Regions from separate parts of the Mycobacterium saskatchewanense genome, predicted to be linked through region 2. Evidence: riboswitches for the same ligand, from Rfam matches in the RefSeq annotation. Region 2 holds a riboswitch; the other holds the start of a gene.
What was found. Region 2 has a riboswitch for magnesium ahead of G6N56_RS03290 (PPE family protein). Riboswitches for the same ligand answer to the same signal wherever they lie in the genome.
Positions count from the first base shown of each region.

Region 1: another riboswitch for magnesium. It lies ahead of G6N56_RS01480 (Rv1535 family protein); the one in region 2 lies ahead of G6N56_RS03290 (PPE family protein).

Region 1 covers NZ_AP022573.1:310,683-319,264, reverse strand. Annotated here, with positions in the region: gene G6N56_RS01500 (asparaginase) at 1-114, shown strand, start outside; gene G6N56_RS01495 (DNA polymerase IV) at 79-1,479, opposite strand; gene G6N56_RS01490 (class I SAM-dependent methyltransferase) at 1,640-2,467, shown strand; gene ileS (isoleucine--tRNA ligase) at 2,475-5,612, opposite strand; gene G6N56_RS01480 (Rv1535 family protein) at 5,941-6,171, opposite strand; M-box (ykoK) riboswitch at 6,447-6,616, opposite strand; gene G6N56_RS01475 (TetR/AcrR family transcriptional regulator) at 6,961-7,605, opposite strand; gene G6N56_RS01470 (NAD(P)H-dependent flavin oxidoreductase) at 7,602-8,582, opposite strand, start outside.
Region 2 covers NZ_AP022573.1:730,351-738,932, forward strand. Annotated here, with positions in the region: gene G6N56_RS03285 (PPE family protein) at 1-1,076, shown strand, start outside; M-box (ykoK) riboswitch at 1,215-1,386, shown strand; gene G6N56_RS03290 (PPE family protein) at 1,800-2,975, shown strand; gene G6N56_RS29380 (hypothetical protein) at 3,198-3,332, shown strand; gene G6N56_RS03295 (hypothetical protein) at 3,708-3,980, shown strand; gene G6N56_RS03300 (PPE family protein) at 3,973-5,283, shown strand; gene G6N56_RS03305 (PPE family protein) at 5,354-6,757, shown strand; gene G6N56_RS03310 (DUF732 domain-containing protein) at 6,787-7,110, shown strand; gene G6N56_RS03315 (MgtC/SapB family protein) at 7,257-7,964, shown strand; gene G6N56_RS03320 (sterol desaturase family protein) at 8,061-8,582, shown strand, end outside.

The sequences.
Region 1 (8,582 bases), 420 kb from region 2:
ACGGCCGGCGCGCTGATGGTGCCGCGACTGCGGCCCCCGCAGGCCCGGGTGCTGCTGATCGCCGCGTTGGCCGCGAAGCTACCGGTCACCGACGTCATCGCCCGGTGGGGTTGATTCGGGGTTCGCCTGCAGGGCGCCCACGTAATCCGGCCAGTCCAGGGAGTCGACGGGGTTGGCCCTGACGAGTTCGCCGGTGCCGGCGGGGAACGTCCGGGCCTGTCCCGGGCCGGAACCGCGGGTCTCGAAGCGCACGGTGACCACGCCGTGGCCCGCGCCCTGCACCCAGCCGTGGCCGAATTCGCGGTGCGTGACGTCGTCACCCACCCGCCACCCCGCATCGGGGGGCGCCGGGGCGAACATCGCCTCGGTCGCGGTCTCGACGGCTGGCCCCTCCGACGGGTCGCCCGCGAGATCCAGATCCGGGAACAGCGACTCCTGCCGCACGTCGCTCAGCCCCGAAAATCCCACGCCGAGGAGGCGAATCGGCCCGATATCGCGCGGGTCGAGCAGCAGGCGGCGGGCGACGGCGGCGAGCGCGCCAGGTTCGGTCGTCGCATACGGCAGCGTCGCCGAACGGGTCAGCGTGCTCATGTCGGACTTCTTCAGTTTCACCGTGACGGTCCGCGCGCCGCGCCCGTCGCGCAGCAGGCGTTGGTGCGCGTGTTCGGCGATGGGACCGATCGCCTCGTGCAGCTGCTCCAGGCTGGTGAGGTCGGCCGCGAAGGTGGACTCGGAGCTGATCTGCTTGGCCTCGGCCCGCTCGGCGACGGGCCGGTCGTCGATGCCGCGGGCCAGGCGGTGCAGCGCCGGACCGATCGTCGCGCCCAGGATATTGGCCGCCTCGGCGTCGGTCAGGGCCGCCAACTGCCCGATCGTTTCGATGCCGAGCCGGTGCAACTTCTCCTCGGCGACCGGGCCGATCCCCCACAGGCGCCGGACGGGCAGCCCGCCCAGCAGCAGCCGTTCCTCGGCACGCCGGACCACGCGGATGCCGTCGGGCTTTGCCAGTCCCGACGCGATCTTGGCGATCTGCTTGCCCGAGCCCGCGCCGACGGATGCGGTCAGGCCCGTCTCCTCGCGAACCCGGCCCCGCAACTTTTCGCAGAACGCCTCGACGTCCTCGGCCGATGCCCCGGCGAGCTGCGGCGGTTCGGCGAAGCCCTCGTCGAACGACAGCTGCTCGACGACGGGAACCATGCCGCGCACCGTCTCGAAGACCCGCCGGCTGGCCAGCCCGTAGACCACACCGCGCGGCGGCAACACCACGGCGCTCACGCCGATCAGCCGGCGGGCCTGGTGCATCGGCATGGCCGACCGCGCCCCGTACACGCGCGCCTCGTAGCTGGCGCCGGCCACGACGCCGCGTCCGCCCAGCCCGCCGACCAGCACCGGCCGCCCCCGCAGGGTCGGTCGGGTCAGTTGCTCGACGGACGCGAAGAACGCATCCATGTCCAGGTGCAGCACCCAGCGGGACTCCACACTGGGGAATGCTAGGCGCGGCCCACCGCCAACCGTGGCGTGCCGCGTCCCGCCCGCCGGGCCATCCGCGGAAATCGTTTGCTGGAAAACGCATTTCGTAATGTGGAGGGTGCGTCCGGCGCATCTTGGCCGGACCAGGCCGTAGGACGGAGTGCAAGCAATGACGACTGAACCCTCTTCTTCGCTGGAGCTGCACCGGCTCCGGGACGTGGCGGAGTCCTTCGGGGTGGACGCCGCGCGGTATGACCGGGCGCGCCCGCGCTACCCCGACGAGCTGATCCAGCGCGTCGTCGCCGCCAGCCCCGGGGTCGAGTTCCTCGACGTCGGCTGCGGCACGGGCATCGGGGCGAGGCAGTACCGCGCCGCCGGTCGCAGGGTGCTGGGCGTCGACGTGGACGCGCGGATGGGGGACTTCGCCCGGAGCACCGGGATCGAGGTGGAGATCGGCAAGTTCGAGGAGTGGGACGCAGCGGGCCGTTCTTTCGACGCCGTCGTCGCCGGGCAGGCCTGGCACTGGGTCGACCCGGTGCGGGGCGCCGAAAAGGCCGCGCAGGTGCTGCGGCCGCGCGGCCTGCTGGCGGTGTACTGGCATGTCTTCGATCCGCCGCGCGAGGTCGCCGACGCCTTCGACGAGGCCCTGCACCGGGTGGCGCCCGACGCGCCCCTGCAGAACCGGCCGACCGACGGCAGCCAGGTGGGTAACCCGGCCTTCGACCTGCAGGAGGGCAATCTCCTGCGCGCCGTCGAGGGCGTCCGGGCGACCGGCGCGTTCGGCGAACCCGAGCAGTGGCGGTTCGAATGGGAGCGGCATTACAGCCGCGACGAGTGGCTGGACCACCTGCCGACCATGGGCACGCTCACCCAGCTCGCCCCGGACAAGGTCGCGACCGTGCTGGGGGCCGTGGGAGCCGCGCTCGACTCGATCGGCGGCGGCTTCACCATGCACTACGTCACGCTGGCCGCCGCCGCGACCCGAAACGGCGGCTGACCACCCGTCACGCCTTGGCGATACTCACCCGCACGCCGTCGCCGATCTCGGCCCCGTCCGCCGGCTCTCCGAACACGAAACCGGTGGCGAGGATCTCCCCCGCGATCAGGTCGCGGTGGGTCTGCGCCCAGCCCAGGCGCCCGGCGGGCACCGACATCACCACGGAGATCCGGTCGGACACGTCCAGCCCGGTCGACTTGCGCAGCTCCTGCAGCTCGCGGATGCGGTCCTTGGCCCAGCCCTCGGCCTCCAGCTCGGGGGTGACGGTGCCGTCGAGCACGACCAGGCCCGCCCCGTCGGCCAGCGCCGCGGTGTACTCGGGGTCGGCGGCCACCAGGCGTGAGCTGTACTCCTCGGGCCGCAGCACCGCCGGGCCCGCGGTCAGGGTGCCGTCGGCGTTGACGACGCCCTCGCCGGCCTTGACCGCCTTGATCGCGGCCTGCACGTCCTTGCCCAGGCGCGGCCCGGCCACGCGGGCGTTGACGGTCAGCTCGAAACGGCCGTAGGTGTCGATGGCATCGGTCAGCTCGACGGACTTGACGTTCAGCTCGTCGGCGATCAAATCCACGAACGGCTCCAACCGCTGCGGATCATCAACCGCCACAGTCAGTTTCGGCAGCGGCAGGCGGACGCGCAGCTTCTTGGCCTTGCGCAGCGACGATGCGGCGGAGCACACCTCGCGGACCTGATCCATCGCGGCGACCAGCTCGGCATCGGCGGGCACGACGCCTTCCCCCGGCCAGTCGGTGAGGTGGACCGAGCGCCCGCCGGTCAGGCCACGCCAGACGATCTCGGTGACCGACGGCAGCAGCGGGGCGGCCAGCCGCGCCGTCACCTCCAACACGGTGTGCAGCGTGTCGATGGCCCCGGCGTCTTCCTCCCAGAAGCGCGAACGCGACCGGCGGACATACCAATTGGTCAGCGCCTCGGTGAACAGGCGCAGGTGTTCGCAGGCCCGGGAGATGTCGCAGGCCTCCATCTCGGCGGTCAGGTCGTCCCGCAGGTCGGCCAGCTTGGCCAGGATGTAGCGGTCCAGCACGTGCGTCGAATCGGTGCGCCAGGCGCCGGCCTTGGGCGCGTAGAGGGCCAGGAAGCTGTACGCGTTCCACAGCGGCAGCTGCACCTGCCGCACGCCCTCGCGGATCCCTTGCTCGGTGACGATGAGGTTGCCGCCGCGCAGGATCGGCGAGGCCATCAGGAACCAGCGCATGGCGTCGGAGCCGTCGCGGTCGAACACCTCGCTGACGTCGGGGTAGTTGCGCAACGACTTACTCATCTTCTGCCCGTCGGAGCCCAGCACGATGCCATGTGCCACACAGGTTTTGAACGCCGGACGGTCGAACAGCGCGGTAGCCAGCACGTGCAGGGTGTAGAACCAGCCTCGGGTCTGGCCGATGTACTCGACGATGAAGTCCCCCGGATAGTGGGTGTCGAACCACTTTTCGTTCTCGAACGGAAAGTGCACCTGGGCGTACGGCATCGAACCAGAGTCGAACCAGACGTCGAGCACGTCGGGGATGCGCCGCATCCTGCTGCGTCCGGTCGGGTCGTCCGGGTTCGGGCGGGTGAGCTCGTCGATGTAGGGCCGGTGCAGATTGGTCGGGCGCACACCGAAGTCGCGCTCGAGTTCGGCCAGGCTGCCGTACACGTCGATGCGCGGGTAGGCCGGGTCGTCGGACTTCCACACCGGAATGGGGGTGCCCCAGTAGCGGTTTCGCGAGATCGACCAGTCGCGGGCGCCCTGCAGCCACTTGCCGAACTGGCCGTCCTTGACGTGGTCGGGATGCCAGGTGATCTGTTGGTTGAGTTCGACCATGCGGTCGCGGAATTCCGTGACGGCAACGAACCACGACGACACCGCCCGGTAGATCAGCGGGTTGCGGCAGCGCCAGCAGTGCGGATAGGGGTGCTCGTAGGTCTCGTGGCGCACCAGGACCGCGCCGTTGGCGGCGGCCGGGCCGCTGCCGTCTTTCAGGTCACGGATGATCTGAGCGTTGGCCGCGAAGACGTGCTGCCCCTGGTAATCCGGGACTTCCGCGTCGAAGCGGCCCCGCGCATCCACCGGCGTGACCGGCGCGATGCCGGCCTTGTCGGTGGTGGCCATGTCGTCCTCGCCGTACGCGGGCGCCATGTGCACGATGCCGGTGCCGTCCTCGGTGGTCACGAAGTCGCCGGGCAGGACCTGGAAAGCGTTGGCGGTGTCCGCGAAATACGGAAACGGCGGCAGGTACCGCGTGCCCAGCAGTTCCGCGCCCCGGTAGCTGCCCAAAACCTCGGGCTCATCGCCGAATTCGCGCGCATAGGCGGCCAGGCGCGGCTGCGCCAGCACGAAGCGACGGTCGCCGGCCCTGATCTCGACGTAGGTGACTTCGGGGTTGACTGCGACCGCCAGGTTCGACGGCAGCGTCCATGGGGTGGTGGTCCACACCAGTAGGTGAGCCCCGTCCAGCTCGCCGCCAATCACCTTGAAGCCCACCGTGATTGCAGGGTCCTGGCGGCTCTGGTAGACGTCGTCGTCCATGCGCAGTTCGTGATTGGACAGCGGGGTCTCGTCGCGCCAGCAGTAGGGCAGCACGCGGTAACCCTCGTAGGCCAGGCCCTGGTCCCACAGCTGCTTGAACGCCCAGATCACCGACTCCATGTAGGGCAGGTCGAGGGTCTTGTAGTCGTTGTCGAAGTCGACCCACCGCGCCTGACGCGTCACGTACGCCTGCCATTCGTCGGTATAGCGCAACACCGAGGCCCGGCAGGCGTCGTTGAATGCGGCAATCCCCATGTCGTCGATCTGCGACTTGTCGGTGATGCCGAGTTGGCGCTCGACCTCGAGTTCGGCGGGCAGGCCGTGGGTGTCCCAGCCGAAGCGGCGATCGACCTTGTAGCCGCGCATGGTGCGGTAGCGCGGGACGATGTCCTTCACGTAACCCGTGAGCAGGTGCCCGTAGTGCGGCAACCCGTTGGCGAACGGCGGCCCATCGTAGAACACGTACTCCGGCGCGCCGTCGCGGCGGGCGATGCTGGCCCGGAAGGTGTCGTCGGACGCCCAGTAGTCGAGCACCTCGAGCTCGAGCGCCGGGAAGTCCGGCGCCCCGCCGGCCAGTTTGGGATAGACCCTGACGGAGTCCCCGAGGTCAACGTTGTCGGTCACCACGATTGCGTCCTTTGCGCCCCAATGCCGTTGGCCGGGGACGACGACGCGCGATGTGCGCGAGCGCCGCGGTACCACCCCGCTTGCCCCGCTTGCGCGGGGCCGCTCGATTCGGGCTGTGACGGGCCCACCCGTCCGGTTCTACTGAGCCGTGCCGGCCGTTCTTCCGAAGGCTCCCCGGTGATGGCCGGATCGACGCCGCTGGACCGATTCTAGTGAACGCCGCAAATCGGTGAACGCTCGCTCCAAGGGGCCGCCTGACCTCAGGCGGCCCTGCGGTCAGGTGGCCCCTTGGAGCCTCGATTGCCCACTGCTCATCGACGCCTCCTCAGGCCTGGACTTCGAGCACACCAACCCGCCACAGGGCCGCGTACAGGTGGCGCAGCGGGATGCTCAGCAGGCGGGTCGCGCCCTCCACCAGCGGGTCGCCGGGAGCCTTGTCGACCCGGCGGGTCGCCTTCTTGGGCGCCTGGGCGGGGATCGTGTCGGTGTCGCGCACCACCGTCAGCACGGGGGCGGGCGCTACGGTTACCACTTCGTCGTACAGAACTGCGGTCATGATGACCTCCTAGACGGATTTCCGTTGGGGACTAACAGGACTGACGCGTCCCGTCCCTTGGCGGTTCCGACCCCGGACCGCTTGGCTCGCAAGCGGATCGACGACTCAGAGCAGATCGTCGTACCGGAGACCGGATCGGGACGAGACGCAGCTCGGACTTCGGTCCGGACTATCGCTGGAACTCATATGTCCCTCACCTCCTCACGGTCACGGCGCATGCGGTTGTCCGCACACGGTGTATACGCAGGAGAACGAAACCCGACGACTGCCGGAGGTCCGCACCCCTCTCGTCAGAGCTTTGGCACTACACGACGTGTCCGGTAATCCGGAAGCCACCTGGGCTCAACCCTTAAGCCGGGAGGAGCTGTCCTGACCCGGGGCGTCTTTCGACGTTCGGGGTCAGTGGCCTGTATTCGTGTAGACGCCTCACCTAACGAGGTGCATACCCGACCGATAATGCACGACGGGTCTGGTGAGGTCAAACTCCTGCCGGGCGTGTTCCACGATCTTTACCTGGCTGTAAGCATGCACACAGGGGGCGGCCAGGTGCGGGCCCTCGGCGCGCGATCCCCGCCCGCGACACATAACTGGCTGCGAAGACACGCCGAAGAACGCCTCAGCGGATTATGTCTCGCGGCGTGCGACGAGCGAGGTCCATCGCCGACGGGCTGGGTTCAAGCGTCCGGCCCTCGGCCACGACCACATAAACCTTCGCGACGACATGCCAGTCGGGCTCGCAGAGGATTATGTCTCGCGGGCTCTGGTCGTCCCACCGGTCACGTGCCTAGCTCACTCGCGGCGCGGGCGCAGGCCGTCGAGAACCAGCGCGACGACGAAGTCGGTGACCTGCGCCGCGGTGACGTCGTCGTCGGTGCTCAGCCGCCGGTGCGCCAGCTGCCCGACGAGCGCGGCCAGCGTGTACGCCACCATCCGGGGCGGCGCGGCCACCACCTCGCCGCGCTCCTGGGCGGTGACGACGAAGGTTTCCAGGTCGTCGATGAACCGCTCGTAGATCCCGCCCAGGTGCCGTTCGAATCGCTCTCCCAGCGCATAGGGGTCGCGGAGCAGGAGCTTCGCGGTGGCCTTGTCGGCCTCGAAGAACTCCAGTGTCGCAAGCACGGAGCGTTCCAGCAGGGCACGCAGCGTGGCCTCGCGCCCGTTGGTTCCGGCGAGTCCGGCCAGCGCCGAGGCGATGTGGTCGCGCAGGGCGGTCTCCTCGACAGCCATCAACGCGTGGAACAACTCGTCCTTCGACTCGAAGTACCAGTAGACCGAGCCGTAGGCCAGGCCCGCCTGCTTGGCAATGTCGGCGATCGTCGTGTCATGAAAACCCTTGCGCGCGAACACATCTTTGGCCGCCGCCATGATCTGGTCGCGCCGCTGCGACTTGTCCTCCTCGCTCACCGCGCGGCGCCGCCGGACGCCGGCGCTCATCTCTCGACCAGGCTGTCGAGCTTCCCGATGGTGTCGATGAACTCCTCGACCATGTCGAGCACGACCGCGCGAGTGGGCCGGACGCGGTCGAGGGACCCGACCACCTGCCCGACGAAGTAGGTGGCCAGGTCGCGGGCCTTGGCCTCCGGGTGGCCGGCGGCCTGGTTGATGCGCACCTGGGGCTCGTTGACCAGGGCGCTTTGCAGCGGCATGCCCAACGGGGCGGGGGTATCGGGCCGCTCCCACTCCTCCGTCCAAGCCGTGCGCAACATCCGCGCGGGCTTCCCCGTCATCGACCGCGACCGCACGGTGTCGGACGAGCTGGCGGCCAGGAACTTCTCCTTGACCACGGGGGTCGTCTCGGCCTCTTCGGTGGTCAGCCAGACCGACCCGCACCACACGCCCTCCGCCCCCAGCGCCAGGGCCGCGGCGACCTGGCGGCCGCGGGCGATTCCGCCCGCGGCAACCACCGGAACGGGCGCGACGGCATCGACCACCTCGGGAACCAGGACCATGGTCGACACCTCGCCGGTGTGGCCGCCGGCCTCGGTCCCCTGCGCGACGATCAGGTCCACCCCGGCCGCCGCGTGCCGCTGGGCGTGACGCGTGGTCCCGGCCAGGGCCGCCACCAGCACGTCACGGTCGTGGGCGCGCTCGACGAGGTCGGCCGGCGGCGGCCCGAGCGCGCTGGCGATCAGCCGGATGTCGTGCGCGAAGGCCACCTCGAGCAGCGGTTCGTACCCCTTGGGTGAGATGTTGAGCCCACCGGACGACGCGCGCCGTTCGTCGGCGGGCGCCGCGACCCCGTACCGGTCCAACAGGTCGTCCACGAAGGCGCGGTGCTCCTCGGGCAGCAGCTCGCGCGCCTGTTTGCCGTCGATCCCGCCCCGTTCGGCGCCAACATACTTGGGTGGCAGCAGCAGGTCGACCCCATAAGGCTTACCGCCCGTCTGCTCCTCGATCCAGGCCAGCTCGCT
Region 2 (8,582 bases):
AAACCGTGATTTCGGGGCTGGTCGGTGAGGGCTGGCTGGGGCCCGCGTCGACAACCATGGCGGCAGCCGTCTCGCCGTACATGCTGTGGATGACTCTCACCGGGGTGAAGGCGGAGCAAACCTCGGCCCAGGCATCGTCGGCGGCCGCCGCATACGAGGCGGCGTTCGCCATGACGGTACCTCCGGCGGCGGTCGCGGCCAACCGCGCTCAGCTTGCGGCGTTGGTGGCGACCAACCTGCTGGGCCAGAACACGCCCGCGATCGCCGCGGCCGAGGCTCAGTACGGCGAGATGTGGGCGCAGGATGCGGCGGCGATGTACGGCTACGCCGCGAGTTCGGCGTCGGCGGCCGACCTGAAGTCGTTTGTGCAACCGCCCCAGACGACGAATCCCACGGGACAGACCGATCAGGCCTCGGCCGTCACCCAGGCCACCGGCGCGCCGGCGGCCTCCGGCGCGCAGGAGACCCTCAGTCAGCTGACGTCCGCGGTTCCGGCGGCGCTGCAACAACTAGCGACGCCGGCGGCCGACGGCCCGACGAGCCTCTGGGACTTCCTGGACTCGAACTTCGTCAACGGGTTCGTGTCGGCGGGGTATACCAGCCCCGCCATCGTCCAGCAGACCGTGACGGCGTCGATGGCCGACATCAACGCGGTGGCCGTCGCCGGGGAACCGGGAGCCACCGCACTGCCGCCAATGGGCGCCGGTTCCGGCAACGAGACCTGGGCGCCGCTGGGCACGCCCGTCGTGCCATACAGCTCGGCCGTCGCGCCGCTCGGCTCGCCGGCCGTGCCGGATGTGCAGTTCGGCGGCGTCTCGGCCGGCGTGAACCAGGCGGCAGCGGTTGGGCGTTTGTCCGTGCCGCAGGCCTGGACCGTGGCCGCTCAGGTGGAAAACCATGCCGGCGCGGCGCTTTCGGGTGGCGGGTGGAACAGCACCACCCTGCCGGAGACCCCGGCCGGCGTACCGGGCATGCCGGGCATCCCCGCCGTGAGCAACGCTGGGCGCCACTTCGGCAACGGGCCGCGGTACGGATTCAACGTGACGGTCATGCCGCGCCCGCCGGCCGCCGGCTAGGGGGTCGCCAAAACCTTAGTGCGACACAGGGTTCGCGCAGTGCGGGATGATGCCACGACACGGCGCGGCGCCGCAGCAACGGTCGACAGCCGCGGTTGCGCTTGACGCGTCGACGAGTTCGGTGCACCATGGCCCTTGCATGCACCTCGCTAGGTGAGGCGTCTGCACGGACATAGGCCACTGACCTCGAACGTCGAAAGACGCCCAGGGTCAGGACAGCTCTTCCCGGCTTAAGGGTTGAGCCCAAGTGGCTTCCGGTCGAGATCGGATACGCCGTGTGGTGCCAAAGCTCTGACGAGAGGGGTGCGGCGTCCGGGTAATTTCTCCCGTGTGCCCTCTCCCGCGCGTGCGCATTATGGCATCCCCGTGTGCCCTGGCCGTGAGGAGGTGAGAGCGAGATGAGCTCCGACGACAGTCCGTATCCGAAATCGACGACCATTTCGTTGCGATCCGGCCCCGGCTCTGCTTCCGCAGCCTGAACAGGTTCTCCCGCAAGGACTTACCCGCACGCGATCGCGCCGCTTCGCGTGCGCGGTGCGAGCATGCGCGGGCGGCGGTGATCAATGGCTGCCGGGGCGCGGGCCGCTCGCCTGCCGCGAGGAGAACTCCGATGTCGTTTGTAGCCACCAATTCCGCACCAGCGACCCGGGACGACCGCATATCGTTCTTGGCCGCAACGCAATTGACCGCACCCGCGGCCGCTCTTCAGTCGGGGGGCCGGCGATGACCGCGGTGCTTGACTTTGCAACGCTGCCACCCGAAATCAATTCGGGTCGTTTGTATTCGGGTGCGGGTTCCGGCCCCATGCTGGCCGCGGCATCGGCGTGGAAGGGACTCGCCGCGGAGCTGCGGTCCACCGCGTTGTCGTATCACTCGGTGCTGTCCGCCCTGTGGGGCGAGGAGTGGCACGGCCCCGCAGCCGCGGCGATGGCGGCCGCCGCGATGCCGTACGTGGCGTGGATGGGCTCGACGGCCGCGCAGGCGGAGCAGGCCGGTGCCCAGGCCGAGGGGGCGGCGGCGGCCTACGACGCGGCATTCGCCGCCACCATTCCGCCGCCGGTGATCGCCGCCAACCGCGTCCAGCTGATGGCGCTGATCGCGACGAACATCCTGGGACAGAACACCCCGGCGATCGCCGCCACGGAGGCGCAGTACGCGGAGATGTGGGCCCAGGACGCGGCCGCAATGTATGGCTACGCGGCTTCATCGGCGACGGCCGCGCAACTCGACCCGTTCACCCAGCCGCAGCAGACGACCACCCCCGGCGGGATTGCCGGCCAGGCCGCCGCGGTCACGCAGGCCGCCGGGACGCCGGCCGGCGCCCAGCAATCGACCCTGGCGCAGTTCACCACCGCCGTGCCTGCGGTGCTGCAAAATCTCGCCTCGCCGGCGTCGGCCCCGTCATCGGGCGTCACCTCGGTATTGGATCCCAACAGCAACTTCTGGAACACGCTGACGTCGACCGGGGCGTTCAACCCCGAACAGGTGGTGTCGGCGGTGACGAGCTCGACGCTGCTGGGCGCCGGCGGCAGTGCCACCAGCGACGTGGCGGGGTCGGTTGCGTCGCCCTTGTCCGGTGCTGCTATCGGAGCGGGCGGCCAGGGGATCTCGGGTATCGCGAGCCTGGGCGGCGCGGGCACCCCGGTGTCGGCGGGGCTGGGCCGCGCGTCGATGGTCGGCCCGGTCTCGGTGCCGCCTAGCTGGACGGCGCCCGCACCCCTGACGAGCCCGCTCGCTTCGACACTGGGCGGCACGCCGATGGTCGCCCCGCCGCCCGCAATGGCGACCGGCGCGCCCGGCATGCCCATCGGGGCCGTGGGGGGCCAGCCGTACGGGCGTGCGATGCCACAGTACGGTTTCCGTCCCAGTTTCGTGGCTCGCCCACCCGCCGCCGGCTAGCCCGATAGCCGCCGGGTGGAAGCGTCGTCCTCACATCGGGGGAGAGCGCGGATTGACCGCTCCGCAACATCCTCGCCACCCGGTGGCGCCGCGGCCAGGCCTCTCTGAGGGCGCCTACCACGGCAAACGAGACGTACTGCCCTCACAGTAAACACCCAGTAGCTAACCAGTGCTACTGCAGCTATGGATGCGTACGCTAGATGAAATTCAGGGGAGTAGCGGATGACGATCAACCACCAATTCGGCGACTTCGACGCCCACTGCGCCTCCGGGTGCGCCCGGGGCCGCGTCGTCGGATGGCCTACGACGGTCGGGTCAGTGGTCTACGGGCAGCCCAACCGCAACGGCCGGCAGTAGCGGCTCGTCGGCTCCACGTGGCCGGCACGGACACCGCCGCTGCCATAACGCACAAATGAAGCCGATCTCGTCGGCCAATCTTGATCGGCCTCGGATCGGCGTAGTTCTATGCGTGTCGAATAAACCAATTCTTTTGTTTACGCCGACATAGGAGGTCGCCGGGAATGGGCGCACTGTCCAATTACTAGCGACGTTAGAAAACTGTTAAAAAACCCGCCAAAGCGGCGGCTCTCGTGTGAACCCGCAAGCAATTCGATTTCTGACGAAACGCCTCGGCGCTCGTTAATTTTGTGCTGCGTGGTAGTCGCTGATTAGGGCTTATGGCTGTCCGAAAGTTAGCTCGAATGAGTGGATCTCACACCCGGGGGTCGGCTCATGACATTTACTTTTAACCTTTTGATTACTGCACAGGAACGCAATGCGAATACCGTTCGGTCACGATGGTCGCTACATTGGGCGATGCTTGTGGGTGAACGGAATGGGGCCGTCATCGCCATTTCTCCCAAAAAAGAGATTGGGGCCCTACCGTCGCTCGGCGGAACCGTTTCGATGGATTTGATTAGAGCTTCGGCGCCGATGCGGCAGGAGCAGTTGAGCGGCGCCTACCATGGCGGCCACTTGAGGGGAGTGGAGGATATCGATGTTTGATTTCGGGGCGCTTCCGCCGGAGATCAACTCGGGCCGGATGTACGTCGGCGCGGGATCGGGGCCGCTGTTGGCCGCCGCGGCTGCGTGGGACGACCTGGCCGCTGAGCTGCAATCGACGGCGGCTTCCTACGGCGCCACCGTTCAGGGTCTCGCCGCCGGCCCGTGGACCGGTCCCTCCTCGATCGCGATGGCCTCGGCGGCCGCGCCTTATGTGGCGTGGATGAACACCACCGGCACGCAGGCCGAGCTAGCGGCCTCCCAGGCCAAGCTCGCCGCCGCCGCCTACGAGACCGCCTTCGCCGCGACGGTGCCGCCACCGGTCATCGCCGCCAACCGCGCGCTCCTGATGGCCCTGATCGCCACCAACTTCCTCGGGCAGAACACCCCCGCGATCGCGGCGACCGAAGCGCAGTACATGGAGATGTGGGCGCAGGACGCCGCCGCCATGTACGCCTACGCCACCTCCTCGGCGGGGGCGACCCAGCTCCAGACGTTCGTCGAGCCGCCGCAGACGACAAATTCCGCGGCGGCGCCAATGCAGGCCGCGGCGGCCAGCCAGGCCACCGCCACCCCCGCGGCGGACATCGGAACGGAGCTGTCCCAGTTCATCAACTCGCTGCCGAGCGCGCTGCAGGGGCTGGGCAGCGGCTTGCTGAACTCACCGACCACGTCGGGGAATCTGCTGTCGGGACTCGATCTGCCGCAGTTGGTCAACCTGCCGCCGCTCCCGGCCGGGCTGCAGGCCGACCTGACGGCGTGGAACAACATCTTCAGCACCGCCGCCTCCGGCCCGTATTCACTCCAGGGCCTCAGCTCCATCCCCGGTGGTCCCTTCCTGTCGTTCGGGCAGGCATACGCGTGGGGCCAAAACGGGCAAAGCGCCGCCGCCTACTTCGCTGGACCAAAGGCCATCACGGGGGCCCTGGCACCGCTCACCCAGGGGGCCAGCGCGGTGAAGCCGATGCTCAGCTCGGCCGTCACACCGATTTCGAGCTCCATGGGCAAGTCGGCGCTGGTCGGCAGCATGTCGGTCCCGCAGGGCTGGACCGAGGCGGCCCCCACGATCAAGACGCTCGCCCAGGTGCTGCCCGCCAACACCGCCACCGCCGCTACCGCGTTCGCGGGCGAGGAGGGCGTCTTCAGCCAAATGGCCTTGTCCAGCCTGGCCGGACGCGCAGTCGGCGCCGTCGCCTTCCAGCCCGCGGGCGGCAGCGGGGCCGCGATGGGCTCGCTCGGCGGCATCGTCGCCGAGGCCGACCCCGCCGCCGCCACCATCATCGTGATCCCGGCGCTCGAGGACTGAGCGCCGTGCCGACCCACGTCCGCCCAGCACCATCCACCCAGGCGCGCATCACCAGGCAAGGGGTACAGAAATGATCTACGCAGCGTTCCCCCCGGAGTTCAACTCCGCCAGGATGTACGACGGTCCCGGCTCCGCCTCGCTGCGGGCCGCGGCGGCGGCTTGGGAGGGGCTGGCCGGCGAACTGCAGTCGACAGTGTCCTCGTATTCATCGGTGATCGACAGCTTGACCAACGGGGTATGGACCGGTCCCTCGTCGCTCAACATGGCGGCCGCGGTGACGCCCTATCTCGCCTGGATGCAGGGCACCGCCGCGCAGGCCGCCGAGGCCGCGTCGCAGGCCACCGCGGCGGCCACCGCGTACGAGACGGCCTTCGCGGCGCACGTGCCGCCGACCGAGATCGCGGCCAACCGCAGCCTGCTGGCCCAGTTGGTCGCAACCAACGTCTTCGGGCAGAACACCCCGGCCATCGCGGCGACCGAAGTCCAGTACGCCGAGATGTGGGTGCAGGACGCGGTGGCCATGGACGACTATGCGGGCTCGTCGGCCGCCGCCGCCAATGTCACGCCGTTCCAGGAAGCGCCCCAGATCACCAACGCAGGCGGGTTGGCCAACCAGGCCGCCGCCGTGACCCAGGCGGCCGCGAGCCCACTCGGCAACGTGGGGACCCTGCTCACCCAGGCCCTGGACCCGCTGGGAGCGGGGAACCCGCTGCTGGCCACGCTGTCGAATCTCAGCACCGACTACACCACCACCCTGAACGGGTTGCTGAACTCCTTGTTCGGATCCGGCGCGTCAACTCTGTACACGAACCTGTACAACGCGGTCAAGGTTCCGTTGAGCTTCACCACCGGGTTCAACGACATCGGGCTGCTGACCAACTTCCCCGTCTCGCAGTTCCTGAAGTTCGCCCCGCCCATCGCGTATGGCGCTTTGCCGAAGGACGCGCTGGGCGCCGGCCTCGGGGCCGCCGGATTCACCCGCGGCACGCTGTTCAACGCGGTCACGGGAAGCATGGGCAACGCCGGCACCCTGGTCGGCAAGCTGTCGGTCCCGCCGAGCTGGGCCGCGGCCACGCCCACCATCCGAACGGTCGCCGCGGCCTTGTCCGCCGCCGGGCCGGAAGCGGTGCCTGCTGCGGCGCTCGGTCAGGGTGGGCTGCTCAGTTCGATGTCGGTGGCCGGGATGCTCGGCAGCGCCCTGGGCGCCGGGGCTCCCAGCGCATTGAGCCGGAACGGCGTCCGAGGCCGCGTCAAGCCGATGAAGGAACTCAAGGACGCCCACTCGCCGGAGAAGCTGAAGCGGATCGTCGCCCAGATATCGGAGAAGCCCGAAAGCGTGCAGCACCACAACGTCGACCAGGAGGGTCTCGACGCTCTGCTCGAGCAGCTGGCGAAGAAACCCGGGATCCACGCGGTGCACCTGAAGAAGGGCGACAAGCCACAGGTCGTGCCCACGGACGCGCAAATAGGTTAGCGCCCAACGCGATTGGAGGATGGTCAGTTATGAGACTGCTTCTGGCACTGCTCGGAACGACCGTTGCGATCGGATTCGCGTCGCCGGCATCGGCGGACCCACCGCCGCCACCGGCCGGCGACGACGCGGGCTTCTTGGCCGCGCTGCACCAGGTCGGCATGACCTATGCCAACCCCGACGCGGTCATCGCGTCCGGCAAGGCGGTCTGCTCATGCCTCAACAACGGCGAATCGGGCCTGGAGCTCGTGCACGACGTGAAGACCCACAACCCCGGGATGGACATGGAGCAGGCGTCCAATTTCGCCATGATCGCCGCGAAGTTCTACTGCCCGCATCAGCTTTCCAAGGCGTAGCGCCGCGGTGGCCGACGGTCGACCCGGTTAGCCCCCGGTCTACCTGTCGTTCACCCGGACGTGGTTAGCTGCGCCGACCCGCGCCGCCCGTGCTTGTCCGGACCGATCGCGGGTAACCGGCGGCGGGCGGGAAGGGGGTGCGCTGCATGCAGACATTGAGCGTCGCCGATTTCGCGGTCCGGCTCGCTGTCGGAGTGGGTTGCGGCTCGCTGATCGGCTTCGAACGGCAGTGGCGCGCGCGCCGGGCCGGCCTGCGCACCAATGCGCTGGTCGCCGGGGGTGCGACGCTGTTCGTGCTGTACGCGGCGGCAACCGAGGACAGCAGCCCCACCCGCGTTGCGTCCTATGTGGTGTCCGGCATCGGATTCCTGGGCGGTGGGGTGATCCTGCGCGAGGGAGTCAACGTGCGCGGCCTCAACACCGCGGCGACCCTGTGGTGCTCGGCCGCGATCGGCGTGCTGGCCGCCTCCGGCCACCTCGTCTTCACGCTGATCGGCACCGCCACCGTCATCGCCATCCACCTGTTCGGGCGCCCGCTCGGCCGGCTGATCGACCATGACAACAGCGGCGACGACGACGAGAGCCTGCGCCCTTACCTGGTGCAGGTGGTGTGCCGGCCGAAAACGGAGAAGTATGCCCGTGCCCAGATCGTGCAGAACCTCACCGGCAACGACATCACGCTGCGCGGCATCCATACCGGGAACGTGACTGACGACGAGATCACCCTGACCGCCCATCTGCTCATGGACGGCCACCCGCCGGCCCGCCTGGAGCAGCTGGTCGCGGAGCTGTCCCTGCAGCCGGGTGTCCGTGCGGTGCAGTGGTACGCGGGGGACAAGGCCCAGTCGGAGTGACGGCGCGCGGCTCAAGCGCCGGGCGGGCCCGTGCCAGACGAGTGAAACGTGCACCACTCGCGGCGAGCGTCGTACCCGGGGTCGTAACCTGTTCGTGTGAATACCGTCACCGGTTTCCTGTCCGGACTGCCCCCGCAGATGCGGGACCCGGTGCTGTTCGCCATCCCTTTCTTCCTGTTGCTGCTGACCCTCGAATGGACTGCGGCGCGCAAGCTCGAACGCCTCGTCGAAAGCGACGCCGCCCGGCCGGCCTCGGGGGCACACCTCACCCGCGACTCGCTGACGAGCATCTCGATGGGCCTGGTTTCGGTGGGGACCACGGCCGCCTGGAAGACCCTGGCCCTATTCGGCTACGCAGCCCTCTATGCCTACGTGGCGCCGTGGCACCTTTCGGCCACCCGGTGGTACACCTGGGTCGCCGCGCTGGTCGGGGTCGACTTGCTGTATTACGCCTACCACCGCATCGCCCACCGGGTACGGCTGATCTGGGCGACGCACCAGGCACATCACTCCAGCGAGTACTACAACTTCGCCACCGCGCTGCGCCAGAAGTGGAACAACAGCGGCGAGATCCTGATGTGGGTCCCGTTGCCGCTGTTGGGCATTCCGCCCTGGATG